3 regions of the Paenibacillus sp. FSL H3-0329 genome follow, and region 3 is predicted to be linked to each of the others. Evidence: riboswitches for the same ligand, from Rfam matches in the RefSeq annotation. Region 3 holds a riboswitch; each other region holds the start of a gene.
The links. A riboswitch is a leader RNA that binds a small molecule or an ion and turns the genes downstream of it on or off. The one in region 3 is predicted to bind cyclic di-AMP.

Region 1 (10,829 bases), 1.3 Mb from region 3:
AGTGCCCGATCCGCACTCAGATCCCAGTTGGATGAATAGTTGCTATTAGAAATCGGAATATCGTCGGTGTGCCCTTGCACTACTACATCATAATCCGGGAATTGCTGCAGCATCGTTGAGATGGATTTAGCTAATTGCCGCGAATCATCCTTAACAATGGCTTGGCCAGAAGCGAACAATGCGTTATCACTGATCGTAATCATTAGCTGAGATTGATTAAGCTTCGTACTGAGCAGATCCGTTAGACCGTTGCTCTTAATATATTGATCGAATTGTTTCTTAAGCTTCTCTAAATCCTCTTGTTCCTTTTGTCGTAGCTTTGCCATTTCTGCTTCTTCAGCTTTCTTGGAAGTAGAGCTACCCATCTTATCATTTTTCCCTAGATCTTCTTGAGTCTTACTAGGCATTGCTGCCCGCTCTTCAAGAATACCTGTACCGCCATTAAGAGCGGAACTGAAGGCCTGACTCATCTCTTCAAATTTCTTGGCATCCGTTGCACTCATAGAATACATAACGATGAACAGAGCCACCAGAAGAGTCATGAGGTCGGAGTAAGGTAACAGCCACGATTCATCGGCATGTTCTTCATGCTCTTCGTGTCTAGTCTTTTTGCTCACCTGATCCACCGTCCTTCTCATTTAACTTAACGCGTTGCGAAGGTGTTAGGAATACAGCAAGCTTCTGATTGATGGCAATAGTAGATACACCGGACTGTATGGACAAAAGACCTTCGACCATCATCATTCGAACTTCGATTTCTTGTTTGGAGAGACGTTTCAGCTTATTAGCAATAGGATGCCATAATACGTAACCTGTAAAGATACCAAGCAATGTGGCGATGAAGGCAGCCCCGATTGCCGCAGCCAGTTTGTTCATATCACTCATATCAGCCAGAGCGGCGATGAGACCGATAACCGCCCCGAGCACCCCGAGGGTAGGAGCATACATACCTGCCTGTGAGAAAATGAGGGCTCCTGCTTTATGTCTATCCTCTGTGGCGTGGATATCCTCCATGAGGACATCGCGGACAAAATCCTGATCATTTCCATCAATAATCATCCGCATGCCGTTTCTGAGGAAGTTATCTTCTATTTCATCGACCTTTGATTCTAGAGCCAACAGACCTTCACGCCGTGTGATAGAAGCCCATTCCATGAACATAGTGATTAATTCGGGTTTACTGATTAATTTCTTTTTGATAAAAATCATTTTGAACAGACTTGGAATCTTTTTGACCTCGTTGAAAGGAAAGGCCATGAAAATAGAAGCTGCCGTACCCACCAAGATAATAACGTAAGCAGCGGGTGTGGCCAAAGCATGAAGTGGAGCGTGCTTGAGGATCATGCCCCAGATTACAGCAACCAAACCAAAAATTAAACCAATTATTGTTGAAATTTCCATTTTGCACCTCGTCCGTGAGATTTAAGATGTGTTCCGACAATGCCGCGTATATCATCCTTGAAACAGCGGCAGGGCACTCTGTGCGAAACCGAATTAACGTATATTCTTATTTATCGACATCATTCGGTTTTTTGTGAAGTCATTTTTTCGGCTATAATGGATAAGGTAAGTAATTATTCATCTGTGAAGAAAACGGAGTGATATACGTGGGTGTAAAGCATGGTAGAGATTACGGTGAAATTCTAACCGATTTGACCGAAGCCGTCGGACGAATTTCCGATGGATATTTATTTTTTGAGATGGATCCGGACGAGTGGCAGGAACTACCCCAAGAATCAAAGCTGGAGGTATGGGAAGCATTGGCTGAGGATCTTTTCTTCGCGCTGGGTAATGAACCTATGATTGAAGTGGGGAGCGGCGTAATTATTTACGATAAGGACACGCACCGCATTAATATTCTAGTTGGCGAAGAGGATTTGGCTTCAGTAGTTTTGATTTAGGCAGAGGAGACGTCTGGACGTAATTTGCCCGTAGTTAGTAGCCCGTGTTAAAATTGATAAAGCCGAGTTATAATCGCTGGGATTTGTGAATACATTTAATCGAAAATATCGCCTTTATCCTGGCACATCCCTTGGACCTCAGAAGCTAAGGGATGTTTTGTTTAACGCCTAAGACAAGTAAAGGGAACTACGCACTTTACTGCAATTTTTTGTAAGGGAGGAAACGAATTGTTATTTACGGAAGAGGAACTGCGTGAGGAGATCACCAAGCTGGAGGGCTGGAAACTGGAAGATAATGTTATGGTGCGAAAATATATGTTCAGCCAATATATGAAGGGCATTGCGTTCGTTGATGAAGTAGCCACGATTTCAGAAGCCTTCGATCACCATCCACATATTACGATTGATTATAAAACAGTTACCCTGCGCCTGAAATCTAATGAAGAAGATGGGATTACAGCTCTAGATCTTCGAGAGGCGCATGAATTTAATGAAGCCTTTGAAAAAAATCATTAGTTTAGCCAAAATCATAAAATAAACGCCCGTGCACAGATAGTCACCTATCTCATACACGGGCGTTTTTGGTTGCTTGGCTGGTTACTTTTTCTCTGAGAGCCAGAGTGCGACGTTGGCGATCTCTTCAGGAGCTAGCTTCTCCTTAAAGGAAGGCATTTGGCCACGTCCTTTGGTGACGATGCTGTAGATTTCCTCAGCGTCATGCTGACCGCCTTCATTCTGAAGACTTGGTCCAACTCCACCTTGAAGCTGATCGCCGTGACAGGTGATACAGCTGGCTTTCACGGTTGCTTCTGCCTTTGCGGCGTCCAGTTGAACTACCGGCATCGTGGGCTTATTTTCTTCTGCTACCTCTTCTTTACCCGGAAGTGTAAACATGAGTACTACCGCAAAGGCACAGGCGGCAAAAAACAAACCGCTCATGATCCATTTCTGCATCCCAATTCGTCCCTTCTATGTAAGCTGCTCCCTACATTATAGCTTATGGTGAAGCGTTATCATAGGGTTTGTGACAAAAAAATGAACGAGAATACAATCATTCTTATGAAATATCTGGTATTTAATATCATTTGTCATAGACCATGCAATAAAAAGGTTTGTCTCCTGTAGGTGTGCGGCGTTCATACGTATCTGTAATCGTAAATCCACATTTTTGATAAGTTCGAATGGCGCGTTGGTTCCAGGTCAGGACTTCCAGATCTATCTCACGATCAGGATAACGACTCAAGGCTGTCTGGACGATGGCATCTACGAATAGTTTGCCTAAACCATGGCCGCATAGATCGGGGCGCATCCCAACTCCTAAACGGACGACTCCTTCCATCGGGAACAACTGTGCGAATCCGCACAAAACCTTATTTTCATTTAATATGGAGATATATTGTTCCTCCCGGAGCTGCGGATCACCAAACTCGATGCCAAGAGCCTGCATCTGCTCCCACGGCATCCAGCCATAAATATTATATGGGGGCGTATAGCTCCACTTACAAATAGCTTCTCCGTGAATTGCCTCCATAGGAACAACATGAAAAGTTACCGAGGGGTTTATCATAAGGTCAACGATCTCCTTTCACGAGGACATTGCTATATTACTAATTATATACAAAATGGGGGAGGTTCGACTCAGAAACTTTATATGAGGGGAATGTTTTACAAATTATGAGAGGGGTAAATAAGTAATAAGACAAAAAAACAAGCTCTCCTCCAAGAGTACCTTGGAAAAGAGCCTATGTACGTTATTTATTGCACATCATCATTGTCTTCCGATTCAGCAGCAACCGATTGGTAAGCGTCTGTGCTCATAATGCGCTTGGCACCAACGTAGCGTTTCACGTAGTAGCTATCACTCAGAGAGCTAATCGTAACACCGCGTGAGGTAGAAGCGTGTGCGAACTTACCTTCACCGACATAAATGCCGACATGGGAGACACCTTTGCCACTTGTATTGAAGAATACAAGGTCTCCGGCTCTTATATCATCACGGGAGATTGCTGTGCCCATTTGATATTGGGAACCTGATTGGTGTGGAAGGTTAATGCCAATCTTATCAAACACATACATTGTAAATCCGGAGCAATCAAATCCGTTAGTGGATATACCGCCGGATACGTATTTAGTACCGATGGCCTTGTCAATCACTTTATCCATTTTGGAATCTGCGAAAGCGCTTCCTGCTCCGATGGTGAGGATGATGGAAAAGCTTAGTACTGCTGCTGCTAACTTCTTCTTCAAAAGTGTATACCCCTTCCAAATGCCTACGAGGTTAGCTTAAGGGTTCGGTTGAAGGTCCCCTATGACCCCTCTATATAATGGAGGTCAATTCACCCAAAGTTGGTTCCCCCGTTTTCCTAATAGTTAGGAAACTCGGCTCATACTGTTGATTAGGATTAGCTTGTAATCAATACATGACAAAACCTTTGTAAATAACAACTTAATGATTACAAAAATGTTACTAAAATCTCACTGCGCTAATTGTAACAAACAGAAAGCCGCTTGGCAATCGTTTTTAACATATTAATGCAGAAAAATTGGCATTTTTACGGTAGAAAGGCATATGTAAGCGTTAATAATGACCTAATTTTTAATATAATTGCAATTTTTATCAAATAAACGTGTTTCAATTGGGCTCTAATAGTGTAAAAATATATTATGGAATAAAGAAAAACCCGAATTTGATTACGGGCATAATCAGATTCAGGTTCATATAGTTGTAATTGTGAGGTTATAGTTGTGAGGAAGGTTTCAATCGAAGGCTACAGCTTGATAAGCTGAAGTACTCATTACTCTTTTAGCGCCAACATAACGATTGGCCCAGTAGGCCTGACTGAGTGAAGTGATGGTCACTCCACGCGAAGAGGACGATTGTGCGAATTTTCCGTTTCCAACATAAATGCCGACATGGGATACTCCATTGCCAAGTGTGTTAAAGAACACTAGATCACCAGAACGCAGATTGCTTTTGGATACAGCAGTTCCAACGCTATATTGAGCTTTTGATGTACGAGGTAAAGTAAGACCCACATTCTTGAATACATACTTTGTAAATCCAGAGCAATCAAATCCGGCAGTGCTTGTACCTCCGGTTTTATAGGCAACTCCAATAGTCTTTGAGATTACAGAGTCCATTTTAGAGTCGGCAAAGGCGCTTCCTCCACCAATAGATAATGCCATTACAAGTCCTAGCGCCGCAGCGACGCATTTTTTTCTTAAATTATGTCTTTTCAAAAGATGCACTCCTTCCAAGGCCTGCGAGGTTAGCTTAAGGGTTCGGTAGAAGATTCCCTATGATCCCTGTAAAGCGAGATCAATTCACCCAAAATATGGTTCCCCCACTTCCCGGTGCAAAGGAATTAGGCGTGTTAAGCACCAGAGAATGACGTTTCGACAGTTACACTTACGATAAATACATTTAGTTATGTAGGAATCGTTTCAATTGATTACAAAATTGTTACTAATAGCACAGGACTTATTGTAACAGAGCTTTTACGATTTTGCAAATACTCTTAAGTTATCCGTAATGAGAAAAAGTCCCAGCTCCTGAATTGAACTGTGACCGTATTTGTGGAAAGTTGAAAAAAGAAGACCTTTAAGAAGCAATTAATAGGTGACTCCTGAATTCATCGGGAGTCATCTTTTTTAATGTCCATTGATATCGCTCGGAGTTATAGTAGGCGATATAGTCATCAACCTTTGTTCGTAATTCCAAGAGAGTCATACATGTCTTGTACTCCAAATCATCCTTCAGATGGCCAAAAAAGCTCTCCATGGCGGCGTTATCCCAGCAGTTCCCTTTCCGTGACATGGACTGTGTAAACCCAGCTTCGCGTACGAGAAGGCGGAATCTAGGGTGAGTATAGTGCATTCCTTGATCCGAATGCAAAAGGGCTTCTGGATGAATATTGCCATCCAGTCGTTCAAGTAGTTTCTCCAGTGTTCGTTCTACAATTGGCATAGCCAATGAAGAAGAGAGGTAGTGAGCTAAAATTTGTCTCGTAGCCCCGTCTTTCACCACGGATAAATAAGCACATTGTCCATTACCATAATGCATATAGGTAATATCCGTCAGCAGCACTTTCTCAGGCTCTCCTTGGTCAAACTGGCGCTTGAGTAGGTTGGGACATGTTTGGTGCTCTTGTGTGGCTTTTGCCATCTTGCGATAGGGATTTGCTTGCCGGATCGTAGCAACAAGCTTATATTTTCGCATTAATCTTCGAATCTTTTTATGATTCATGATGATACCATTCTCCCGTTCCAGCCACATCTTCACGACCAATGCTCCAGCTTTACCATTCAAAGCGTCATAGTGTTTCTTGATAAGGAAAGCGTCTCGTTCGTCTGCCTTCTCTCGCAACTGTCTTGCTTCCTCAGCGACTTGCCAACGGTAATATCCGCTTAAGCTCACACAAGCTAGCTTACACAAATAACGCGTCATTCGCTGCAGACCGTGCTTACGTATCGTTTGGTTAATAATTTCGTAGCGCTCGGAGGGGGTCAACGTTTCCTCTGCATCTTCTGCTTTTCGAGCGCCTCCAGCTTTTTTAAGAAGTCGTTCTCCATCTCCAGAAGCTTGATTCGTGCTTCTGCACGTTTTAACTTTTCCTCGGTAGAAAGTTCCCCTGTCGGTCGTCTGCCCGGGGATCCTTTTCCTCGTTGTTCCTCTAGTAGTCCAGCCTCTCCCAGAGCATTATATGTATTACGCCAACGGGTTAGGCAATGCTTAGGCTTCTTGCGACCGATAATATCTAGGTTAAATCCTGCGCTAAGGAAGATCTCCATTGGGGCTTGGCCTTCCTTATAGGCCTTAACCGCAGCCAACTTAAACGTTGGTGAATAGGTAATACTCTTTTCCGTCACGTTCTCTACATTTGGATTGTTCTCTAGTTGTTTGATCTCATTTTCGTTGAATATCCTTGAGCTTCCTCTTGTTTTGTTATTCATGAAGGCTTCCTCCGTTATTTCGATATTTCGATTAAAACACAAAATGACCCGTAAGAGGGTCACTTTTTTCAAAGTTTCCATCTTACGGGTCACAGTTCAAATACAGGAATTGGGACCTTTTTATTATGTCAAATAAGGTTGATTTATTGTGGAAATGCTTTGCTACGCCATAGATGATATTGTGCAGAGATTCCCCACATTTTTAAGAGCGTAGAAGGTAGTGGTGAGATTTGCCGTATTATAAGTGCCGGTAGGCCGGGACAGAACAGACCCGTCAGTCCGCACACTAGCAGTAAGAGCAGGCCTCCCGCACCAAGTACAATGGAAACACCTATAGCAGGAATCAGTGACCGCAAGCAGATGAACAGGGAGGAGAACATTCCTGTACCGCCGGTGTAACCAAACTGCATATATAGAAGAAACAGGCGCACGATAAAAATATATATAAGCCATGCCAATACGTATGGTACTAAATGAAGTAACAAAGCGTAGTTAAACAAAGAGGATAAGAACAGCCCGTACATTTTTGGAGCAAGCCAGTACAGCGGCAGCAGGGTCAGCACCCATTCGATTAGGCTAAAGACTAAGACAGGTAGTCCATAGATCTTCATGCCAGGGAAAAAGAACAGTCCACGCTCGCCCTTTCGCTCCTGGTGGAGCTCATGCAGCAATCCTGCCCTTATGAAAGGGGAAAGCAGAAGTCGCAAGACAACAAGCGCCAGAAGCATCCATAACCAAGTGCGTATCGCAGGGTCCGTATTCAAGCTGAACTGTCCCTCGATATAATACAACAGTCTGCCCATACCGCTGCCTCCGGCGTCTTTATCCGGATAGCGCAGTAGAATTGGAATAATAGCAGATCGGATGAAACCATACATAAAGTAGCCCCAGAGCAGTCGGTAGATGAAGAGCAGAATTAAAATATAAAATTGCTCCTTCATGCTTTGCCAGCCGCGGGTTATCGATGTTCTCACAATCATTCACCTCACCAGACAAGAGTTCCGAGCACGGTTTCAATTAGTTTAGTTACACTTAATGTCCAGCGAGAGAGCGTCTTGGGCTCTATTTCCGCCAGCCTAAAGTTGTTTAGATGTTTGCTCTCCAATAAGATGGAATGTTCAGGGTCAATCTCAGCAGAGAGAAGAGGCTTATCGCTTAACAATTGCAACGTAGTCTCTGCTCCTTCACCGTTCCAGACCCGCTGCACCGAAGAGCTGTCGGCGAATGTGAATTTCACGGGAACATCAACGTAATGGCTCCCTTTGTTTGAAATCTTCACTAATGATTCGTAGCTTGGAGCATCGCCGCTGTTATTTTTTTTAAAAGTAATCGTATCTACTGAGAAGTCAGGCGCTCCATCACCATAAATGTAATCATCGAAATAGGTCTGCCATGATTTTTTGGTTACCTTCTCAACGACTTTCTGAAAATCTGACGTAGCAGGATGCTCGAAACGGAACTTACGAGCGTAGGAGGACATGATGTTGTTCATTGCTTTGGTACCTACCTGGCGTTCGATATCTTTAAGTACAAGCTTGCCGCGGATATAAACATTTCGGCTATAGGAATCCGCCCCTGCATATTTCCACGTTTCCAGATTTAACGGCTCAGGTATAGTTACCAGGCTGGCCTGTAAAGGCAAATTAGACTTGATACCGTATTCTTGCTCCATAAGTCTGTCTTCGGCATAGGAAGTGAAGCTTTCATCCAGCCAGGCCTCCTCGAATTCATTACTGGCTACCATACCGTAGAAGTATTGATGGCCGATTTCATGAATGACGGTTCTTTCAAGTGAGGTATCTGGAGAAGAATCCGCGGCCCCAAAGGCTGTAATAAGGGTAGGGTATTCCATTCCTCCAGCACCGTTGCCCTCCTTAGGTGGGACGACAATAGACAGCGTAGAGTAGGGATAAGGACCATACCATTTGCTGAAGTAGGTCAGGGCAGCCTTGGCAGCCTGAAGGTAACGCTCTTTTAAATCTTTGTGTAGTGGGTCGAGATACACCTTAATTCGTACTCCAGGCACCTCCGGCGTAGAGAAGGCTTCCTCAGCTACTGTAAAATCAGGGGAAGCGGCCCAAGCGAAATCGTGGACATCATCGGCGTAGAACTGATATATTTTCTGATCTTGTTTGAGCTTGGCATTTTTTACAGGAAATCCGGTCGCAGCCACCGTATAGTTGGAAGGGACGGCAATCGTTACATTAAAGATGCCAAAATCACTGTAAAACTCAGAGGTTCCGTGATACTGATGCAGGTCCCAGCCTTCTTCCTTAACTCCGCGTGTGCCCCTCGGCTCGTATACACTAAGCTTAGGGAACCATTGCCCAGCCATAACGAAGTTACCTGAAGCACCCATGCGAGCAAAGATTTTGGGCAGCTGGACTTCATACTGAAGCTTAAGTGTTACGCTTTCCCCACCATTAACAGGCTGAGGAAGATGTACCTTTAGGAGCGTCTTATCGTTGATATTGCCGTCATCAGGTTGGACATATTGCACTCTTTGCATTAGCGAAGTTCCTTCTGTCGTGCGCAGATCGGTCAGCGTCATATTTCCGAAGCCGTTCTCAGGCATGCTGTCGCCTCTGAGCGTCCCCCCGGATTCCTTCATAAAGGTGGTATCTGATGAGGCAAATGCATTTGGATACATGTGAAAATATAAATCACTTACTGGCTTTACTCCGGGGTGTGTCCAGGTTACTGTCTCAGAAGCTTTTAAGGTTTCTGTGTCAGGAACAAGCTGGACATCAATGTGATACTCGACTACCCGCTGGCTTAAAGCCTCCTCTGCCGGGACGGGCGCGCTCTCAGGCAATACCTGCTGTGGTACGGCTGCAGGCGCTGTGCCGCTGGAGGACTTGGCCTCTTTTGAAGCGAAGCTAGTAACAGAAGCCGTAGAGCTATCCCCTGAAAAGGCCCATATTCCTCCTCCCAGCAGCGCGAGGATGGCCAGGGTCGCAAAGATGATGTACTTTAATGACAGTGACTTCATAGTGTGATTCCTCCCGTGACAAGCATCTACGGGATGTATATGTTTGCAATCGCCGCATTATTAGCTAAAATTAAATTATTCGTAAGAGGAAGGGTGTGCACTCGTGGACAACATACAACCGGAGGGCAAGAAACAGATTGCCTTAAATATTGTGAACGCTAAAAGTAAACATAAAGGCTTTGGAGCAGGCTCTATAGATCTCAACAACGTTTCACCTGTCATTATTGATGGTGATGTGGCGGTTATTGATATCGGTGCCATGCATGCCAAGAGTAAGGTGGAAAAAGGAATTAAATTTTCCATGAATCGTGAAGACGTACCGAATGGAAGACAGGTTTGGGTGGTATGGGTAGCGGTAGACCGTACATTGGAAGCTCAATTTTATGGTGGAATCACAGCCTGTGAAATGTGGATTGATACAGAAGCGCGCCGCGGATGGAAAATTCTTGCTGAGCATGTCAATAAGCTGGATGCAGCTCTCAAACGCAAGATCGATGTGGCAGGGCTTGGAGCCGTTGAGAAATCGGCCCTCAAATCCCTTTTGATCTCTCATAATGAAACATGGTGGAATGCATCCTCAGATGAGCTTAAAGCTGCACTGACTGAATAGTATAGGAGCCTCCAGAAGGGTTATCCGATATAGAAAAAGCTTCGACCTCCGGAAATAGGAGCGTCGAAGCTTTTTTAATTTATGATTTGCTTGTGCTGCTAAGCTTGCGTTTGAGCTGACTCACTCTGGCTTGGCTAATCCCGAGGATTTCTGCAAGTTCTTTTTGGTTGGCATAGGGATGATCTTCAATAGCTTGTTCCAGACGTTGGCACATTTCCTCTGTCTTCGACTTTCGGATGCTGGTGTTGTGCTCTGGTGCCTCAACAACAAAATCCTCACGTGACTCTGGCAATTGAGACATGCGTTCAGGATCGACAATTTCTTTTAGACAGCTGCTACAAATAAACTGCTCTTTATAGTAGGTGACATGGTC
Region 2 (8,639 bases), 2.0 Mb from region 3:
TGGTGGATTAGCCCGATGTAATCACTGGCTGTTGCATTATCTGCATTCACAATAAATCCCGCATGCTTCTTGGATACCTCAGCACCGCCGATTCTTGTACCCTGTAAGCCGCTCTCTTGAATTAACTGACCTGCAAAACGGCCTGGAGGCCGCTTAAATACACTCCCACAGGATGGATACTCAAGCGGTTGCTTCGATTCACGTAAATAAGTTAGTTCATCCATTTTTGCCTTGATCGTTAAAACATCACCGGAAGTCATAGCAAATTTGGCCTCAAGTACAATGTACTCACCGCTTGCGAACACGCTTTTTCTGTAACCCCATTGCAGCTCATCACCTTGCAGAGTTACCAATTGCCCGTTCTTATTTATAGCTAGTGCACTATGCAGGACATCTTTGATCTCACCGCCATAAGCACCTGCGTTCATATAGAGCGCTCCACCAACTGTTCCTGGAATGCCACAGGCGAACTCAAGACCCGTAAGCTCCTTATCAAGTGCATATCTGGAAACATCAATTATTTTGGCACCACATTGCGCATATAAGAGATTGTCGCGAATCCCCATTTCGGTCAGTCCTGCCGTTTGCAGAACGATCCCACGTACACCTCCATCACGGATAATCACATTGGAGCCATTCCCAAGTACCGTAAGGGTTATCCCATTTTGTTCTGCATATGTAACGATCTTTTGAATTTCATCATAAGTAGCTGGTGCAGCCAAAATATCAGCTTTGCCGCCCATTTTAGTGTACACGTGATCTTTTAAATTCTCATGACTTTTCACTTTTCCTGCAGTCATTAGCTGCTCTAGGTCATCTTGAATTTTGTCAATATTCATGTTTTCATGCTCCTTTAACCATGTATAAATGATGGTCCTTGATCTATTTTAAAGAGTTATTATGAAATTGTAGGCAACCACAACTGTAACAACGAACAGGCTCCCTTGTCAATGACGGGAGCCTGTTCGTTGTATGATTTTAGATGATAATTACACAGCTTTATAGGCAGCAAGCTCGTAAGGAAGACACAGTGGCACACCCGTACGTGGATCCGGAACGATATCCGCTTCAATTCCAAACACTTCCCGCAATACATCTGGTGTCATAACCTCAGTAGGTGAGCCTTCGCTAACCACAGTACCGGACTTAATCGCTACCATATGCTGCGCATAACGAGTAGCATGATTCAAATCATGCACGACCATGATGATGGTACGGCCTTCTTCCTCATTCAGCTTTTGCAATAGCTGAAGAACTTCGAGCTGATGCGCCATATCTAGGAAGGTTGTAGGCTCGTCAAGGAATAAAATATCTGTTTCTTGAGCTAACGCCATAGCGATCCATGCGCGTTGACGTTGTCCACCTGAGAGACGGTCAATAGGGCGATCATGAAAAGATTCCATGCCCGTAACAGAGATGGCGTTGGAGATGATGTTGCGATCCTCAGCGGTCATCGTGCCAAATCCCTTCTGATGAGGGAAACGACCGTAGCTGACCAGCTCAGATACCGTCAGACCGTCAGGAGCCGTTGGGTTCTGCGGTAGAATCGCTAGCTGCCTAGCAACCTCTTTAGTTGAAAAGTTATGGATCGATTTGCCGTCCAGCATTACGGTGCCACTCTTCGGCTTCATAATCCGGGCCATCGTTTTGAGGATTGTAGATTTACCGGAGCCGTTAGCGCCCACTAGTGCGGTGATTTTTCCCGTAGGGATAGACAAGTTCAATCCTTTAACTATAGTAGCCTCTGCATACCCAATACTTAATTCTTCTGTATTCAAACGTTCTGACATGATCTACAACTCCCTTAAAAGTTTTATGGAGCTTTGCTCCTAAGTATGAACTAATTTACGCTTTAGACTTGGCGAGTAAATATAAAAAGTAAGGTGCGCCAATAATCGCAACCACAATGCCAGTAGGAACTTCCGCAGGTTGCAACACCCATCTGCCGATGGTATCAGCGGTAATCATAAGAAGCGCCCCTGTCAAAGCACTAGCAGGTAATAACACCTGATGACGGGGTCCCACGAGCCTGCGAGCCAGGTGTGGTGCTATCAGGCCGACGAAGCCAATACCTCCGCTTACTGCGACGCAGGAGCCGGCAAGCGCTACGGCTGTTACCAGAAGGAGAATACGTTCCTTCTCCACACGCATTCCTAGACCTAATGAAGTATGGTCCCCTAGATTCAATACATTTAGAACCCGGGCTTTATAGAAGGCGAACGGTAACAGAATCGCGATCCAAGGCAGCAAAGCAAGGACGAATCTCCAATCCCCACCCCATATTTTCCCGGCGATCCAAGTAGCTACAAATTGATAATTATTAGGATCAAGCCTAAGTGCCAATACAAGCTGGCAAGCATTGATTCCTGCAGCGACCGCAATCCCGATAAGGATCAGCCTTGTAGGAGACAGACCATCTGCCTTCCGGTAGGCAAGAATATAGATTAAAGCTGCGGTCAGGCCAGCCCCACCAAGCGCTAGGAGAGGCAAGACAAATACCGGAGCTGCTGTTGTAGCCGGAAAGAACGAGATAAAAATGATTACAGCAAAACCTGCACCAGCACTTATGCCCAGCGTAGCCGGTTCGGCGAGTGCATTACGTGCGAGACTTTGTAGAATACAGCCTGATACTGCAAAGCCCGCTCCAACTAACAATGAAATTACGATGCGGGGTAATCTGAAATCAAATAAAATAAGCTTTTGCTGATGTGTTCCATCACCCAGCAGTGTATGTAATACCTCCAGTGGGGATAGACGCATAAACCCTGTATTCATACTGACTATAAACACCACGACGATCAGTATAGCAAGGAGCGATAACACCGTTAGGGCGCGTGTACGGCGTTCTTTTTCATCTGGAGTAAGGGTTATTTTGGGCATTACAGCTCCCCCTTCCGCTTACTCGCTAAATAAATAAAGAAAGGTACGCCGATGATGGCAATTAAGGCTCCTAGCGGTGTCTCATACGGTGCATTTATCATTCTTGCGGCAATATCTGCAAAGATAATCAATAAGCTCCCCAGAACAGCCGAGCAAGGTATAATCCAGCGGTAGTCCACTCCAACGAAATAACGTGTAACATGTGGAATAATTAGTCCTATAAAAGCAATCGGGCCAACCGTTGAAACCGCACTTCCAGCTAAGATAACCACAACAATCATACATGCCAACTGAACTAACCTTGTCCGCTGCCCCAGACCAACCGCAACTTCTCTTCCTAAGCTGAGCAATGTAACGGATCGTGATAACATCATCGCTGCAATTAAGGCTACGGCCACCCAAGGGAATATAATCTTGATCTGAGTCCAGCTAGCTCCCCCCATCCCACCGGCTAACCAGAAGGCTATATCCTGAGATAAGTTGAAAAGAATAGCTACTCCCTGACTAATAGCAACCAATAAAGCACTAACTGCCGAACCTGCTAGTGTCAATCGCAAGGGGGTCAGGCCATTAAAAGAAAGCGAACCGATTCCGAATACGATAAAAGAGGCCACAGCGGCACCGATAAAGCAATACAACATTAGTGAAGTGAATGAGAGTGAGGGTGCAAAAGCAAATACTATTGCCAGCGCTACTCCTGCTCCTGCATTCAAGCCTAACAGCCCTGAATCCGCAAGCGGGTTTCTTGTCATCCCCTGCATGATAGCCCCTGCTACTGCGAAGCAAGCACCGACTAAGGCGCCAGCAATAGCACGTGGAAATCGCAGTTCTCTAATCACCTGATGTTTTTGTAAATCTGGATTGAAATGAAATATTGCTTCCCATACCGTAGCTAACTTGATATCTGCCGCACCCACTGAGACCGAAAGTGCCAATCCGAAGGCAATGGCAGCAAGTCCAAAAATAAGAATACCAATGGCAGCTGCCGGTCGGGTATGTAGAGCTTTTTTGGGTTCATTGTTAATACGATTTGCGAAATCTGAGGGTGAAACCATGGGTTGTCTCCTTATTCAATAGTTACAATGGTTTATATGATAACAACAATCATTCTCATTATCGCAAAAATATTTATGTTGTACAATTGCAGGAACGATTTTTCCGTACTATGGGATTGGTTTATAAAAAAATGGTGCAGATCTTTGTATCACGAGATACTTGATCTGCACGCCCTTCCCCACCGAAATGATCAGTCTCATTCATGGTGAATTACGACTTTTATTTCACAAGACTTTTTAGCACATCGTCAATGATTTTGCTGCCAGCGTTCGCACCACTGTAAAGCCAGCTGCTTGTTGAGCTCATTTCATGCACATTTCCAGCTTTCACAGCTGGGATGCCCTTCCAAATTGCACTATCTAAGATCTCCGAACCCTCAGTCTTATCACTATTTACAAGGAAAATATGATCTGCAGTCAGCTCAGAAAGCTTCTCTAGCGAGATTGGATTCCAAGTTGCTCTTGTTCCTACTGGGATCTCTGTTACTAAGTTAGGAAGCTTTACGCCAAGGTCTGTATATAATACAGCACCACTGCTGCGGGTTTCGTCTACAATATAGAAGTTTTTTTGCACCAACCATAGAATAGCCGCGGACTCTTGTCCAATAGCTCCTGCAAGCTGTTCTTTCGCAGCCGCTGCTTTAACATCATAATCTTTAATGGCTTTTTCTGCTTCAGAGGTTTTGTTCAAAATCTCACCAATCTTGAGCAAAGATTTGCGCCAATCTTGATTTAGTTCATCCCCAATTACATAAGTGGGTGCAATCTTATTCAACTGATCGTAAATCCCGTTCTGAACAGAAGACTCCGATGGGATGATAATAAGATCCGGAGCAAAGCTGGTTACAGCCTCTAACGGAAGATCGTAACTAATTGTAGGAACATCCTTCAATTCAGTGGCCAGATAATCCTGAACGCCATTTGTAACTGACCATTGAGCTACTGGAGTCACACCCAGAGTTACCAATGAGTCTTCCAAATATGAACCCAGGACGCGCTGTGGATTAGCCGGAATCGTTACTTCATGGCCCATTGCATCTGTTAATGTCTTAGGAGCAGCAGGTGCCTCTGTAGATTCTGCTGTAGGAGCTGTTGTAGGCGCTGTTCCTGCATTTGATGAACTTTCAGCATTATTATTACCACAAGCGGAAAGTAATAGCGTCATCACTATTAGTCCGCTCATTGTCACTTTCATGCTTCCTGATCTTTTTCTGTTAAGCCAAAACATTAAAAACCCTCCTATATGTAACTGCTTTGATATTCAAAGGTGACCTTTACCTCTGCTTCACTTTTAAATGATATTGATTCTCATTCTCTGTGTCAACATATAAATTTCAAATTCTGTGGATTTGCAACAATTTCCTTCATATAAAATACAAAAGAGGTTATATTCCGAACGTTCCGGATATAACCTCATCTTTAATCTTCTACTTATTTATTTAAATGATAAGGGACAGTCGCTACTACAACGTCCTTTTGATTCATTAGATACGAGCGGATTAAAAAGCTGGTCTGATTATGAAGCACGGCTTGCCACCAATGTTTGGTAATAAACTGTGGAATCAGAATCGTGATGTGATCCGTCGCAGCTGTCTTCCACTCAACCGTATCGATAAACTTCACTAACGGACGAATGATACTACGATATCTGGAGCGAAGTACAATCAGGCGTACGCCTGGATTCCATTCCTCCCACCGTTGCTCCATCTTATGAATGTCTTCTTCATCAAAGCCTACATACACAGCAACAACATTATCTGTTAGAGACTTCGCATAGCTGATGGAATGTAATACAGCACGTGTAACCCCTGCAACAGGAACAACTACAGTACTTCCTTTAATTATAGGTTTATCAGTAGCCGGACATATACGCAGTTGATCCGCAGTGTTCAAATAGTGCTTATGAATACGGTGGAACACGAACATTACAGCAGGTAAGAAAATGAATGCCATCCATACGCTTGAGAATTTAGTAATAATAAATATAAGCGTAATCGTCAATGTAGTCAGCATACCGATGGTATTTACAACAAATCTTTTCACCCATCCAGCAGGTCTTGTTTTGATCCAATGCACCATCATCCCCAGTTGGGATAAGGTAAAAGGAATGAACACGCCTACCGCATAAAGTGGAATCAAACCTTCCGTATTCCCATGGAATGCAGCCACAAGTATGATAGACATAACTCCTAGAAAAATAATGCCGTTTGAGAAGCCCAGGCGGTCACCACGGACCATAAATGCGTGTGGCAGATATTTATCTTTTGCAAACATAAAGGCAAGCAGCGGAAACGCTGAATATGCTGTATTAGCTGCCAAGAACAAAATCACTGCTGTAATCCCTTGAATGAAAAAGTACAATCCGCCACGGCCAAAGGTCGATTCAGCGATCTGAGAGACAACCGTAGCCTTTTCATCTGGCACAATACCATACCAATACGCCAGCACAGTGATTCCGGTAAACATAAAGCCAAGGATAAGTCCCATGATCATTAGCGTCTTGGCTGCATTCTTCTCAGCCGGTGCTTTAAAGTTTGGGATCGCATTAGATACGGCCTCAACCCCCGTTAGGGCTGAACAACCAGAGCTAAACGCTTTTAATAGTAGAAACAAACTTACATTAGATACGGCGCTGCCTATTTCAGGAACATTCGCATGCGCGCCACCCATTGCATATTTAACGATACCGGAGATAATCAGAACAACAATCGAAACCACAAACAAATACACTGGAATTGCGATGAACGAAGCCGATTCAGTCACTCCGCGAAGATTAATGATTGTTAATAGAACGATAACAGATACAGCGATGAGAACAGTATGATTATGAAGACTTGGAAAAGCCGATGTGATCGCATCCGTCCCTGCCGAGGCACTAACCGCTACGGTAAGAATGTAATCCACCAATAATGAACCCCCAGCGAGCAGCCCTGTCGGAATACCAAGATTGCTCTTGGCTACGATATAAGCTCCGCCTCCTTGCGGATAAGCAAAAATCGTCTGCCGATAGGATAAAATCAGGATGGCCAGCAGGCCCAATACGGCTAATGCAATTGGCAGGGAATACCAGATGGCAGTAAACCCGGCAGCCACCAGTACAATCAGTATTTGTTCCGTTCCGTAGGCTACAGACGAGAGCGCATCAGAAGACAGGACAGCCAGTGCTTTAACCTTGGATAACTTTTCATGATCGAGTTCATTCGACTTCATCGGACGTCCGATCAATAGTCGTTTTACCTTGCTTACCATGGTGGATACAGTTCCTTTCTTTGGGAGCTGAAACGGAATTTCCGTGCGCTGTTTTCATCGGTGGATTTCATAAATGCAGACACAAAAATAAGCATACGGAAATGATCCGCATGCTTATGCATGGTCATTTTCCCACCTTGCTTACGAGGTTAGCTGGCGGATTCGGGCTGTGGTTATAGCCCTACGGTACAGGTCTGTTCGACCCGGTTCCGATTCACCCCATTGGCATGAATGCCAAGTTTGGTTCCCCCGTTTTTCCTAAGAAAATTCAGCGCATATTCAACTTCTCACAAGGTCTAATATTAGTCTACAAAGTGCCTACAGTAAAGCGTTGAAAAAAATGAAAAAAGAATGAAAAAACATCCAATAAGCTCAAATATAGCGTCTTATTGGATGCTCTCTTTCATTATCTTCAATTATCCCTCTAGCCCGTGATTTTAATACCTTTTCAGCTTTTTTGTAACTTCCAAAGCGAAAACTAAAATCCTAAGCTCTCCTCTGCATCTACTTCAATCATTTCTTCTTCCTTACGTCCATACCAAAGAAGGAGACTAATTAGAGCAAAAGCGATTAAAGCTAACAAAGGAATCGTAATAAATCCGAAGTAGTTCAAGTAATCTTTATTACAAGGAACACCAATTGTACAAGGTAGAACTTTACTTAACGCTGGAATCTTCTGTTCCGCATAATGATAGATTGAGATACTGCCACCAATCAAACTTAATGGAAGCACATAAGGAATGATGCGCTTATCTCCACGGAAAGTGGCAATTCCCAACAAAAATAACTGCGGATACATAAAAATCCGCTGAAACCAGCAAAGCTTACAAGGTTCATATTTCAAGACTTCACTTAAATACAAGCTACCAGCTACAGCAACCAAAGAGACAAACCAGGCCAGATAGAGGCAGTTACGCTTGCAAAAAGATAGGAATTTTGTCACTTTGCCTCCACTGCTTTTGCGGCGGTGTTAATTTCAGATGTAATCGCTTCAATATCGAAAGGTTCAGCCGTTTTCACCCCATTAATGTAGAGCGAAGGCGTAGTTGTCACGCCTGCGTCAGTTGCCAACTGAATGTCTTTCTTCAGCTCATCTGCATAAGTTTTCTCTTGGATGTCTTTACGCAACAGATCGTAATCGATCGCTAATTTCTCTTTTTCAGCAAGGCTTATCAAGAAATCCTCAGTGGCCCATTCGTCGCTCTCATCCCCTTGCTGCGCATATACAGCATCATAGAACTTCCAGAATTCATCCTTATTCTGATGGTATACAGACAATGCAGCTAGTGAAGCTGTCTCAGAGTCAGGACCAACGAAAGCCATATTTACAAAGTAAAGAGCTGCTTTTCCCTCGTTGACAAAATCTTGAACAATTTTCGGTTTCATGGAGCCAGCAAACTGGGAACAAGCTGGACATTTGAAATCGCCAAATTCAACAAGCTTAACAGGTGCATC
Region 3 (10,829 bases):
AATGGGTATTCACCGCCGGAACTACATTTGACACAGGATAACGTTGACAATCCAATGACATAATTCCTTAATTTACCGTTATCCTAGAGTTTACCGGACTTAGTTTTATTTTTCACAAAATGTGAATATCTTGTGTCACTTTTCATGTTACTCTTTTTTCGCTTATAAGGGAATTGCAATCTAATTATTAAACGTTATACAATAAACGCATAAGAATAGATTTTATATGATAATAATTCTCATTTAGCGAAACAACATTTTCCGACATAACCTGATTTTCCTTATGTAATAAGAACAGTTACCCTTAAGGCTATGAATTTCATCACTACTGATCATACATCGCACTAGGAGAGGAACCTCAATATATGTTTGACGATTTAGATGTTTTTGCAGCAGTTGTGGAACATTCCAGCTTAAACCGGGCCTCACGCCAGCTCAATCTATCCCAGCCCGCCTTGTCTCGCAAAATTTCTAAACTCGAGGAACGTCTGGGGGTCGCACTGTTTAATCGTTATGGCAAACGACTGGAGTTAACCGAGGTTGGGCGTCTCACTTATTCCTATGCGCTTGAACAACGGCAGCAGCGTTCCAAGTTTCTGGAAGCCCTTTCTAAATTCAAAGAGGGGGAGCCAAGGCTTGTCACCTTGGGGGCTAGTCTTACCTCACTGCAGACCACGCTTCCGCCGCTGGTTAACGCTTATATGGACAAATATCCGACCGCAGAGCTGAAGCTGATTACAGGCCGAACGCATGAGATCGTATCCTCAGTTAGTGAGGGGAAATCAGATGTAGGTCTGATCGCTTCCTCTATTCAAGAACCTGGGTTACGCTGCATTTCTCTGTTTGAGGATCAATTGCGACTGGTCGTCTCAGAGCAGCATCCTTTAAATTTATCTTCCAAGCTAACCATGGATAATCTATCCCGGCTGCCTATGATTCTCTTCTCAAAGGGGACCTGGTACCGGCGCCTGACGGACGATCTATTCCAGCGCTGCGGGATTGATCCCGATGTGCGCATGGAGATTGACTCCTTCGAAGCCATCGTGCGGCTGCTTCCGACTGTCAAAGCGGCTGCGTTGCTGCCAAAGTCTTATCTGCGTCCAGAGCTGCTGAACGGCGGCGGACTGGTGTCCTTACATATCAAGGAGCTGGAGCAGACTCAACGGACCACCTGCCTGATTTACCGTGACGATGGAAGCATGAGCACGGCGGCTCGCAGTCTGGTGCAAGTAACCGAAGAGATGTTTCTGACAGAACGTGAGCAGTAAAGCCGGACCAAATGAATCAAGGGGCGCACCTATTGATCTCCAAATGAGGCAATAAGTGAAGCACTTATCGAAAGATTAGGGGATTTATCCCTAAAATTCAGAGATTTTTGTTCAGAAGACTTATAATTAGGGAAAACTTCCCTAATTTTTGGCCGATTCAGTAGCTAATAAGGAATCCCTCTAATTATTAGGGAGAAATTCCCTAATTTCGTTTATTTAGAGCGAATAGCGGCTGTTTTCAGGGAAGTTTTCTCTAATTAGTTCACACCCACTCTGTACATCGTACAAACAAAGAACGCATCTCGCCCATAGTCCACTGTCACAGATACCACAAATCATCTACTACAGCCGTACGAATATCACACCTAGTAACTCGCCCACCACACACCCCAATAGCACAGATCACTACGCGTGATCTATAGTCATATGGCATAGTAAAATCCATTACTTTTCCTACTCTTTACTCCATAAAAAAGAAGCTGCCCCCAAGTAGAATTCACTACTTTTGAGTCAGCTTCTTTTACTATGATTCTTGGTTCACAACTTCACTCTCAAAACGGTCAATACTTTCATTAGGACCAATGAGTACCATAACATCGCCTTCACTTAAATAATCATGGGCAGTTGGAGCGACGATTATTCCGCTTTCCCTATTTAGGGCAACAATGCTGCAGCCATATTTAGCTCTTGTATTTAAATCGGACAAGCTTCTGCCGTTCATGCAGGATGGCACGGTCAGCTCGACAATTTTATAATCCTTGGACAGTTCAATATAATCCAGCAAATTGGGCGTCACCAGCTGGTGTGCCACACGAATCCCCATATCCCGCTCCGGAAAAATAACCCGATCAACCCCCAGCCGCGACAGTGCGCGGCCATGAAGGATGGAGATTGCCTTAGCCACCACTTGCTTGACTCCAATCTCCTTTAACAAAATGGCCGCCAGAATGCTTCTCTCCATATTGTCACCAATCGCAACAATCCCACAATCAAAGTTCCGTACACCAAGCGAGCGCATAATTCCCTCATCTGTAGCATCTGCTACTACCGTATGCGTCAGCTGATCGCTCATTTCCTCCACGCGTTCTTCATGGTGGTCAATGCCGAGCACCTCGTAGCCCATTTCCATCAGCTCAAGCGCCAGGCTTGAACCGAAGCGACCTAAGCCGATTACTACAAATTGCTGTGCTTTCATTTCTAATTAACTCCTATCCAATAATTATTTTACCTTCAGGATACTTATACAGTGGTTTACCCTGTTTGGGACCGAGTGCATACGCCAAGGTTAGTGGACCTAGCCGACCTGCAAACATCGTCAGACAGAGTAGAATCTTACCGATCGCTGACAGTTCCGGAGTTAGCCCCATAGTCAGTCCTACCGTAGCAAAGGCGGAGGTCGTCTCAAACAAGATTGCCAAGAAATTACTGTCTTCAGTTGTGGAGAGTATCATCGACACAGAGGCGATTAACAACAAAGCCAGCAGTGTGATCGTTAATGCCTTGTAGATGCGCTCTTGAGCCAGCCGATAACGGAACAACACAACATCTTCCCGTCCACGCAGCATAGCAATAACAGCACCAATCATCATCGTAAAGGTTGTTGTCTTGATCCCGCCGCCCGTTGAGCCTGGAGAAGCACCAATAAACATAAGAATCACTATAAAAAATTGTGTAGCCTGCCGAAGTCCAGCAATATCAACTGTGTTCGCGCCAGCCGTACGGGGAGACACGGATTGAAAGAAGGCTGATAATATTTTACCGCCAAAATTCAGTGAACCTAGGGTACGAGTGTTAGTAAACTCGAATATAAAAATAACCAGAGCTCCGATCAGAATCAGCCCTGTGCTGGTGGACAGGACAACTTTACTATGTAGAGACAGCCTGCGGGTTACCCGAAACTCCACCAGATCTGACATTACAATAAAACCAATCCCGCCGGAGACAATCAGAAACATCACAATAATATTCACAAGCGGATCATATACATAATCAGTTAAACTGCGAAAATCCCCAAAAATATCGAACCCCGCATTATTAAACATAGACACCGCATGAAATATGCCAAAATAAATCGCTTTTCCCAGTGGCATATCAAAAGCCCAGCGAATAGACAGCAGCAAAGCGGCACAGCCTTCTATGACAAGAGAATATATAAGGACTCTCCGGATCAGTCGCACAATTCCTTCCATAGAGCCTTGATTCATGGCTTCCTGTAGGATTAGCCTGTCCCGCAAAGAAATTTTACGCTTTAACACCAGTGAAAATAGAGTGGCCATGGTCATAAAACCTAAGCCGCCGATCTGGATCAGGATCATAATTACGGTTTTCCCAAAAATCGTGAACGAAGTTCCGGTATCCAGCACAACAAGTCCTGTTACACAGGTTGCCGAAGTTGAAGTAAATAATGCATCAATAAATTCCACGGAATTCCCGCTTGTGCTTGAAATGGGCAACATAAGCAGCAAGGCCCCTATCAGAATAATCGATGCAAAACCAAGCACCAGTATCTGCGGCGGCGAGAGCTTCAGAAACTTAAATTCAGAAATCCTGCGAAACTGTGAAGCCACTATGCTCACCTTCTTATCAAAAATTCCAACAAAAAAAGCACTGGAAAACCAATGCTGACTTGGTTCCTGCAGTAAATTAGCCTACGAGGTTAGCTGACGGATTCGGACTGTGCAGGCTGCCCTATTCGTTCCTAGAACGAAATTCACCCCTGATGAAAGTGCCATTTATCTTGTACACTCCACTTTTCATCACTTCTTATGGTTCCCCCGTTTTCACCAGAAATTCGGCTACTATACAATTGCATACAAATTATATACGTTATTTAGTGAATTCACAAAGACACAATTAATGCTCATTCACATGAAAAAATGCGGTTTAAAGAGACTGCATCAAATGGAGTACCTTTTCTCATCACTTTTCCGTGTTTTCCCTGCAATTACACCGATTCTCACCATTCGTACACAAATGAACACGATAAAATTCATGGTATAAATTCACATGACTATTCTATACTATCTCTATTACCCATAAAAAGAACATATAATGTTTTTTGTAACCAGCCAGGCACTAATACTATAATGGAACATAACATTGTCAGTACATAACAAGGAGGCGTTACATGAATCCCGTCGGCCAGCCCCTACAGCAACGTGCCCTCTCCAAGAGGCTCATCATCTCGGGCATTATCGGTCTTATTCTATTTATTATGTTTCAGATTTCCCCTTCGCTGCTAAGCAGCTCTACAGGGGAAGATACCACCGTTATTAGCAAGGCAGAAGCCCGTGACCAAGCCGTATTATTCGCAGAACAAAAGCTCAATTACACCGAAGCACCAAACGATCAATGGAATGTACTTTACGAGACGGACTCTTCCTTTTATGGTTATATGTCTCGCGAGAAGCTTGTGGAGGACTACACCAAGAAAAAATTGGATCAAAAATATCCTTTTGATGTCTTTCGTGCAACGCTTACTCCGTCAGCGGATCAAGAGCCGCAAATCATCGTTGACCTCAATATGTATACCGGCGAGATTGTCGCTTTCTCAAAGGCTGCAAAAGTTGCCTCCGAAGAGGGGTCTGGCATTGCTTCCGTTGGTGCAAAAGAGGACAAGGGAGCTGACCTCACTCTAGCGCAGAAGGAGAATCTTGCTCGTCCTTGGCTTCAGGAATGGGAAGTAAATCCTGCCAAGCTACAAATTGAATCGAATACAGGAAGCCATGGGCTAGTGTATACGGATAGTACTGTTCAGGTCGGCGAATCCTTATTGCACTATTATTTTGATTTCAGTGGAGAGCAGGTCTCCAGCTTTAATGCCGGATTCACTGCACCAGCTTGGCATACCTCCTACGTACAAGGACAGACCTCTTTAGCGGAAAAGCTAACATTATTCGGTTACGGTATACCCACACTGATTTTAGGAATTCTGGCACTCGTCTACAGTATTCTTAGAAGAGAGCATACTTCCTTTAAACGTGGAGTATTCCTAAGCTCAGCCTATTTTGTAATCATGATGATCAGCACCTATAATATGCTGCCTGAATCTACGGGCGAAGGGCTAGAAGCACAGATTACCTCTGTCATTATGTTTATCATTTATGCTTTGTACAGCCTGCTGATGTCCTCCTTGCTCTACTTCTCTTTAGTGGGCGGCAATGGCTTATGGCGAAAAGAGGAAGGCATGAACCCTTGGCCCCGCGCCAAAGAGCCCGGCTATGGACAATATGTGTTGGACAGTATCCGGGCTGGTTACATCTGGGCTTTCATTCTGCTAGGGGTGCAGACGGTTATGTTCATCATATTATCGTTTACCTTGCACAATTGGTCTACTACAGACGCCACCCAATCTCCTTATAACATGAGATATGCTTGGCTTCTGCCTATCGTCGCATGGCTCGCTGGTTTATCTGAGGAAGCCATTTATCGCTTTTTCGGAATTCCTATGCTGAAAAAGGTGTTCCGGAACACTTTTGTCGCTTGCTTGATCACCACGCTGGTTTGGGCGTTTGGCCATACGTTATATCCGATCTATCCCATCAGCTCCCGTCCCATTGAGCTGACCGTAATCGGGCTGCTGTTCAGTTATATTTTCCTTCGTTACGGATTTATTGCTGTCATGTTCAGCCACGTCGTGTTTGACAGCATCCTGATGGGCGCTACGCTGATCTTTATGAAGGAGAGCGTAAATGTAGGCGCGGGTATCTTCGCGATTATTATGCCGTTCATAGTCGCTTACATCGTCTATCGATTTAATCCACCACAGAAACCTAAGCCGGTGGAGCCTTCTTCTTTGATTTAAGAAAATAAAATAGTGTACATCCTATAACCAAATTAAAAAAAGGGCATCATAGCAGCTTTAGTCGCTGCTGTGATACCCTTTTTCTTTTGTCATCATTGCTATGAGGTTGGCTCTTCGTCCTTGAGCGCATCAAGAATTTGTCTTGCCAGCTTTTCTCCAATAGAAAGTGTACGGAAATCATCCACGGAGGCTTCTTTAATTTTCTTAAGCGATCCGAAATGCTTAAGCAACGCTTTACGGCGCTTCTCACCTATACCAGGTATAGAGTCCAGCTTGGAGGTAACCATGGACTTCCCGCGCTGTTCACGGTGGAAGGTGATCGCGAACCTATGGACCTCATCCTGAATCCGTTGCAAAAGGTAAAATTCCTGACTGTCCCGGGCTAGCGCGACAGGTTCTGGCGGATCTCCAACCAAAAGCTGAGCCGTCTTATGCTTATCATCCTTAACAAGGCCGCAGACCGGAATGAATAATCCCAGCTCATTCTCCAGAATATCAATAGCAGAGGAGATTTGCCCTTTCCCGCCATCGACCACGATAAGATCCGGTATCGGAAGATTCTCCTTCAATACCCGTTCATATCGCCGCCGAATGACCTCGCGCATCGTTCCATAATCATCCGCACCCACTACCGTACGAACCTTATATTTACGATACTCTTTTCGTGCAGGCTTGCCATCAATGAAGACAACCATCGCTGAGACCGGGTTAGTCCCCTGAATGTTCGAGTTATCGAACGCCTCAATGCGGCTCAAGCGTTCAAGACCCAAGCTCTCACCTAAGCTGATCGCTGCTCCAGAGGTACGCTCTTCATCCCGTTCAATCAGCCGGAATTTCTCGTCGATAGCCACTCTTGCATTTTGACAGGCCATGCCAACCATCTGCTTCTTAAGGCCGCGTTGTGGCACAAGCACCTTAATGCCCAGCCACTCCTGCAGAATGGAGGCGCCGCCGGCGGCATCCACGATCCCAGCTGCAGCAGCTTCCTCCGCCGCCGTCGAACGTGCCTCAGCCTCTTCAGCCGATTCAGGAGTATCTTCACCCTGTTGTAAATCCGCTTCTGCTGGAGCAGCTATCGTGATCTCAGGTTTAGCCTCTTTATTAGCCAGAGACTCCTCATCGAGCACATCCGGCAGCAGAATCTCCTGCGGCAAAGCGGGATTATCACTGTAATACTGCGTCACATAAGACATAAAGTCACTGTAGGCTTCACCATAGAACGGGAACACGGAGGAATGGCGCTGGATCATCTTCCCTTGTCTCATGTACAGAATCTGTACACACATCCATCCCTTGTCTACAGCATAACCAAATACATCCCGGTCCTTAGTATCTGTAGTGTTGATCTTCTGCTTCTCCATCAATGCATCGATATGGATAATCTGATCCCGCAGTTCCTTCGCCCGCTCAAAATATAACTCCTCAGCAGCTTCCTGCATTTTTTGCTGTAAATCCTTTTTAACCGCCTCATGACCTCCGCCTAGAAAAGCAGCGATATCCTGCGTAATCTGCTCATACTCGGATTTCTGAACCTCCTTCTCACACGGTGCCAGACACTGGCCCATGTGATAGTAAAGACAGACCTCCTTTGGCATCACACCGCATTTACGAAGCGGGTACATACGATCTAGGAGCTTTTTTGTCTGCTGAGCAGCATAAGCATTAGGATAAGGGCCAAAATATTTTGCTTTATCTTTAATCACCCGGCGTGTAACCTCAAGGCGCGGGTGAGTTTCATTCGTTATTTTTATATAAGGAAACGTCTTGTCGTCTTTCAAAAGCACATTATAACGCGGCATATGTTTCTTAATCAGATTACACTCTAGAATGAGCGCTTCCATGTTACTGGACGTAACGATGTATTCGAAATCAGCAATATTAGCGACAAGCCGCTGCGTTTTACCATTATGACTGCCTGTAAAATAAGACCGCACCCGATTCTTGAGTACCTTCGCTTTGCCCACATAAATAATAGTGCCTTCCTGATTCTTCATCAGATAGCAGCCAGGCAGATCGGGTAGTAGTGCCAGTTTATTGCGGATATTGTCCAAAATGATCCCCTCCAGCTAAATTGGACCCATGATTAGTTGGCATTCAGCACACAAAACGCCTCCGGAATGAACCGAAGGCGCTGAGTGGCAGGGCCGAGGCCCGAACAGTAGCATCTATCAATTATTGATGTTTTGCTACGATATTTTTCAGGGATTCTTTGGAGTTCAGTCCCACAACTTTATCTACCGGTTGACCGTCTTTGAAGAAGATCAGAGTTGGGATACTCATAACACCAAAACGGGAAGCCGTTTCCGGATTCTCATCCACATTCAATTTTGCAATTTTCACGTCGTCTCCCAGCTCTGTGGACAATTCATCCAAGATTGGAGCGAGCATTTTACAAGGACCACACCAAGGAGCCCAGAAGTCTACTACTACAGTACCTTGACCTTCCACTTCGTTACTGAAGGATTGGTCAGACACGTTCACGATAGCCATGATATTGTTCCTCCTTTAAGTTTTGCGAAGCATTACGCACATCTTAAGCCAAAGCTTAGTTCATGGAAGCTGCTCCGAAATATGAGTTAATAAATTGTTTCATGTAATATGATAACCAAATTACCACTTACCGACACATTACAAGTATAACATATCTTTATGGGATATGTGAAATATCACTCGCAATTATATTGCCTTCAATGTATTTTTTTTACGTACTCTTTTCTTTACAACCTCCCCAGCATTTCGGTATACTTAAATAAAGCGCATTAATTGTCAATGACTTATTTCATAAAACTAATGTCAATTTGCATCTAACAATACAGGGCTTGTCCCTGTAAGGAGGCAGAAACTATGGATGTTAACGCGCAAGTACGGGACCCACGAGAACATATCAACGAAGAACCCCGCAATGATCTTGGGGATTTAATGACCGGATTTTTCGGAATGACCACGTTTATGACGGTTGTCTTTTTCGGAATGGTCATCCTTAAATTCATTCTCTCGGAGTAAAGGAATCATCGCACAATAAAAAGAAGCTGTCTCAAAAGTAGTGAATGCTACTTATGGGACGGCTTCTTTTTTTGAGAATAATGAGGGAAAACCTCCCTGATTATAGCCGATAATTGCTATAAATGAACAGAATCAGGGAATTCCTCCCTAATAATCGGGAGAATATCTATTTTCGCTGACGAATCAGTTCATTTTTAGGGAGATATTCCCTAATTAGTAGTCTAATGAGCAGAAACCTCTGAATTTTAGGGAGGTATTCCCTAATTATCGATCAGAGTGAGTATGCCCGCCAGATGTTGCAGCCGGAAAGTGTGTTTGGACAATTAAAGTACACTCAAGACTTCCGGCGATCCTGCTTCGCAGCATGGAAAAAGCGGCGTTTGAGTTCGAATAACTAAAAAAACGAAGAGCAGCCATCCTCCAATAAAAGGAGAACCACTGCTCTTTTGAATTTTACATTATGAATATTCCAGCTTATCTATTGGCCCCTCGCTGATTCTCCCCATGCAGTGGAAGCACATCCACAAAAGGAGCAATGCGATCCATTAGTCGTTGGCCTTTATAGACCTCTTCACCATCTTTGCTCGTAAAGCTAAGATGTTTCTCCAAGCCATCCAATGGATAATTCGAGGTATAGAAGGTTGGTTTGCGGTTCATCCGATAATTCAAGATCGCCCCAAGTACATGATCACGAGCCCAAGGATTCAAATTTTCCGCACCAATGTCATCAAAAATAAGCAAATCACAGTTTTTCATCGTATCGACAGTTTCCTTCATTTTCTGGCCATCCATCATGATCGATTTCAAGTCCTCTATAAAGTCTGGCATGTATACGATCACTCCGGTATATCCAGCAACAGCAAGCTCATGCAGCAAATAACACATCAAAAAAGTTTTGCCTGTTCCGAAAGAGCCATGTAAATAAATGCCGCGTGAAGTCAGGCCTTCCTCTTTAACACTGGTGATATAATCAAATATTTTATTCACAGCCGAGACCCGGCGCGGGTCTTTGCCCATAATATCTATCTCATCATAACCGCCGTTAAGTACACGCTCGTCCACATAAAAGCTACGAATACGTTTGCGGATATTATCCTGATTATCTTGTGCCACTTTAAGTCGGCATGCCGTCTTGCGTTCATATAGATCCACTGAACCATTCACAGTTTCTACCGTTAGTTTACTATAATGGCCAGGAAAATCATTTGGACACTTCTCTAGTCCTGGGCAGTTCGCACAGTTTCGGCTTTCCTCTACATATTGATACAGGCGACTCATATGAAGCCGCAGTCGTGATTCGTCCAGCTCAGGATGTTCGGACTGTAATGCCTTCACAAGTGGATGATTGAATAACCCCTGTTCAAGATCGCGTTGACGCTGCCGTAGAGTTGGATTGTTGATCGAACGAAGTACATCGCCCATAGACTCCATTGTTCCACCTCTCTTTCATTAAGGCGTTTGCGATACGCCTTTTTTCTTACTAGCCTTAATTTCTGCCGCTTTCTTCATCATCGCCGCGAATTCCTCTTCCGATACTGTTCCGGCACTTCCATCATCCAGCACAATCGGAATTTCCGGTTTATTGGATCGGCCTGTATTTTTGGCATAAGAACGTGATCGTGTTCCTCCAGCAGTATTAGGCGTTGTCCCCTTGCCCTTCACTTTGGACTGATCTCTAATATATCTTACAGCCTTCTCATAGGTGTTCACTTGTTTAACCAGCATATTGGAGGCGATAGCCTCTACAAAATTGC

Region 1: another riboswitch for cyclic di-AMP. It lies ahead of NSQ66_RS00545 (C40 family peptidase); the one in region 3 lies ahead of NSQ66_RS25165 (TrkH family potassium uptake protein).
Region 2: another riboswitch for cyclic di-AMP. It lies ahead of NSQ66_RS16270 (APC family permease); the one in region 3 lies ahead of NSQ66_RS25165 (TrkH family potassium uptake protein).

What each region holds. Positions count from the first base shown of each region.
Region 1 covers NZ_CP150150.1:109,664-120,492, forward strand. The annotation lists gene motB (flagellar motor protein MotB) at 1-617, opposite strand, end outside; gene motA (flagellar motor stator protein MotA) at 601-1,401, opposite strand; gene NSQ66_RS00520 (hypothetical protein) at 1,608-1,901, shown strand; gene NSQ66_RS00525 (4a-hydroxytetrahydrobiopterin dehydratase) at 2,130-2,417, shown strand; gene NSQ66_RS00530 (cytochrome c) at 2,499-2,855, opposite strand; gene NSQ66_RS00535 (GNAT family N-acetyltransferase) at 2,983-3,468, opposite strand; gene NSQ66_RS00540 (C40 family peptidase) at 3,657-4,109, opposite strand; cyclic di-AMP (ydaO/yuaA leader) riboswitch at 4,154-4,296, opposite strand; gene NSQ66_RS00545 (C40 family peptidase) at 4,659-5,087, opposite strand; cyclic di-AMP (ydaO/yuaA leader) riboswitch at 5,145-5,283, opposite strand; one part of gene NSQ66_RS00550 (IS3 family transposase) at 5,503-6,467, opposite strand; one part of gene NSQ66_RS00550 (IS3 family transposase) at 6,467-6,854, opposite strand; gene NSQ66_RS00555 (hypothetical protein) at 6,998-7,828, opposite strand; gene NSQ66_RS00560 (M1 family metallopeptidase) at 7,840-9,846, opposite strand; gene NSQ66_RS00565 (YwhD family protein) at 9,950-10,456, shown strand; gene NSQ66_RS00570 (AbrB/MazE/SpoVT family DNA-binding domain-containing protein) at 10,536-10,829, opposite strand, start outside.
Region 2 covers NZ_CP150150.1:3,702,795-3,711,433, forward strand. The annotation lists gene murB (UDP-N-acetylmuramate dehydrogenase) at 1-839, opposite strand, end outside; gene NSQ66_RS16250 (ABC transporter ATP-binding protein) at 990-1,790, opposite strand; gene NSQ66_RS16255 (iron ABC transporter permease) at 1,846-2,880, opposite strand; gene NSQ66_RS16260 (iron ABC transporter permease) at 2,880-3,935, opposite strand; gene NSQ66_RS16265 (iron-hydroxamate ABC transporter substrate-binding protein) at 4,156-5,163, opposite strand; gene NSQ66_RS16270 (APC family permease) at 5,367-7,184, opposite strand; cyclic di-AMP (ydaO/yuaA leader) riboswitch at 7,309-7,468, opposite strand; gene NSQ66_RS16275 (disulfide oxidoreductase) at 7,663-8,127, opposite strand; gene NSQ66_RS16280 (DsbA family protein) at 8,124-8,639, opposite strand, start outside.
Region 3 covers NZ_CP150150.1:5,696,748-5,707,576, forward strand. The annotation lists gene NSQ66_RS25155 (LysR family transcriptional regulator) at 366-1,268, shown strand; gene NSQ66_RS25160 (TrkA family potassium uptake protein) at 1,792-2,463, opposite strand; gene NSQ66_RS25165 (TrkH family potassium uptake protein) at 2,477-3,835, opposite strand; cyclic di-AMP (ydaO/yuaA leader) riboswitch at 3,900-4,075, opposite strand; gene NSQ66_RS25170 (CPBP family intramembrane glutamic endopeptidase) at 4,396-6,072, shown strand; gene uvrC (excinuclease ABC subunit UvrC) at 6,171-8,123, opposite strand; gene trxA (thioredoxin) at 8,245-8,562, opposite strand; gene NSQ66_RS25185 (YqzM family protein) at 8,917-9,075, shown strand; gene dnaI (primosomal protein DnaI) at 9,550-10,506, opposite strand; gene NSQ66_RS25195 (DnaD domain protein) at 10,525-10,829, opposite strand, start outside.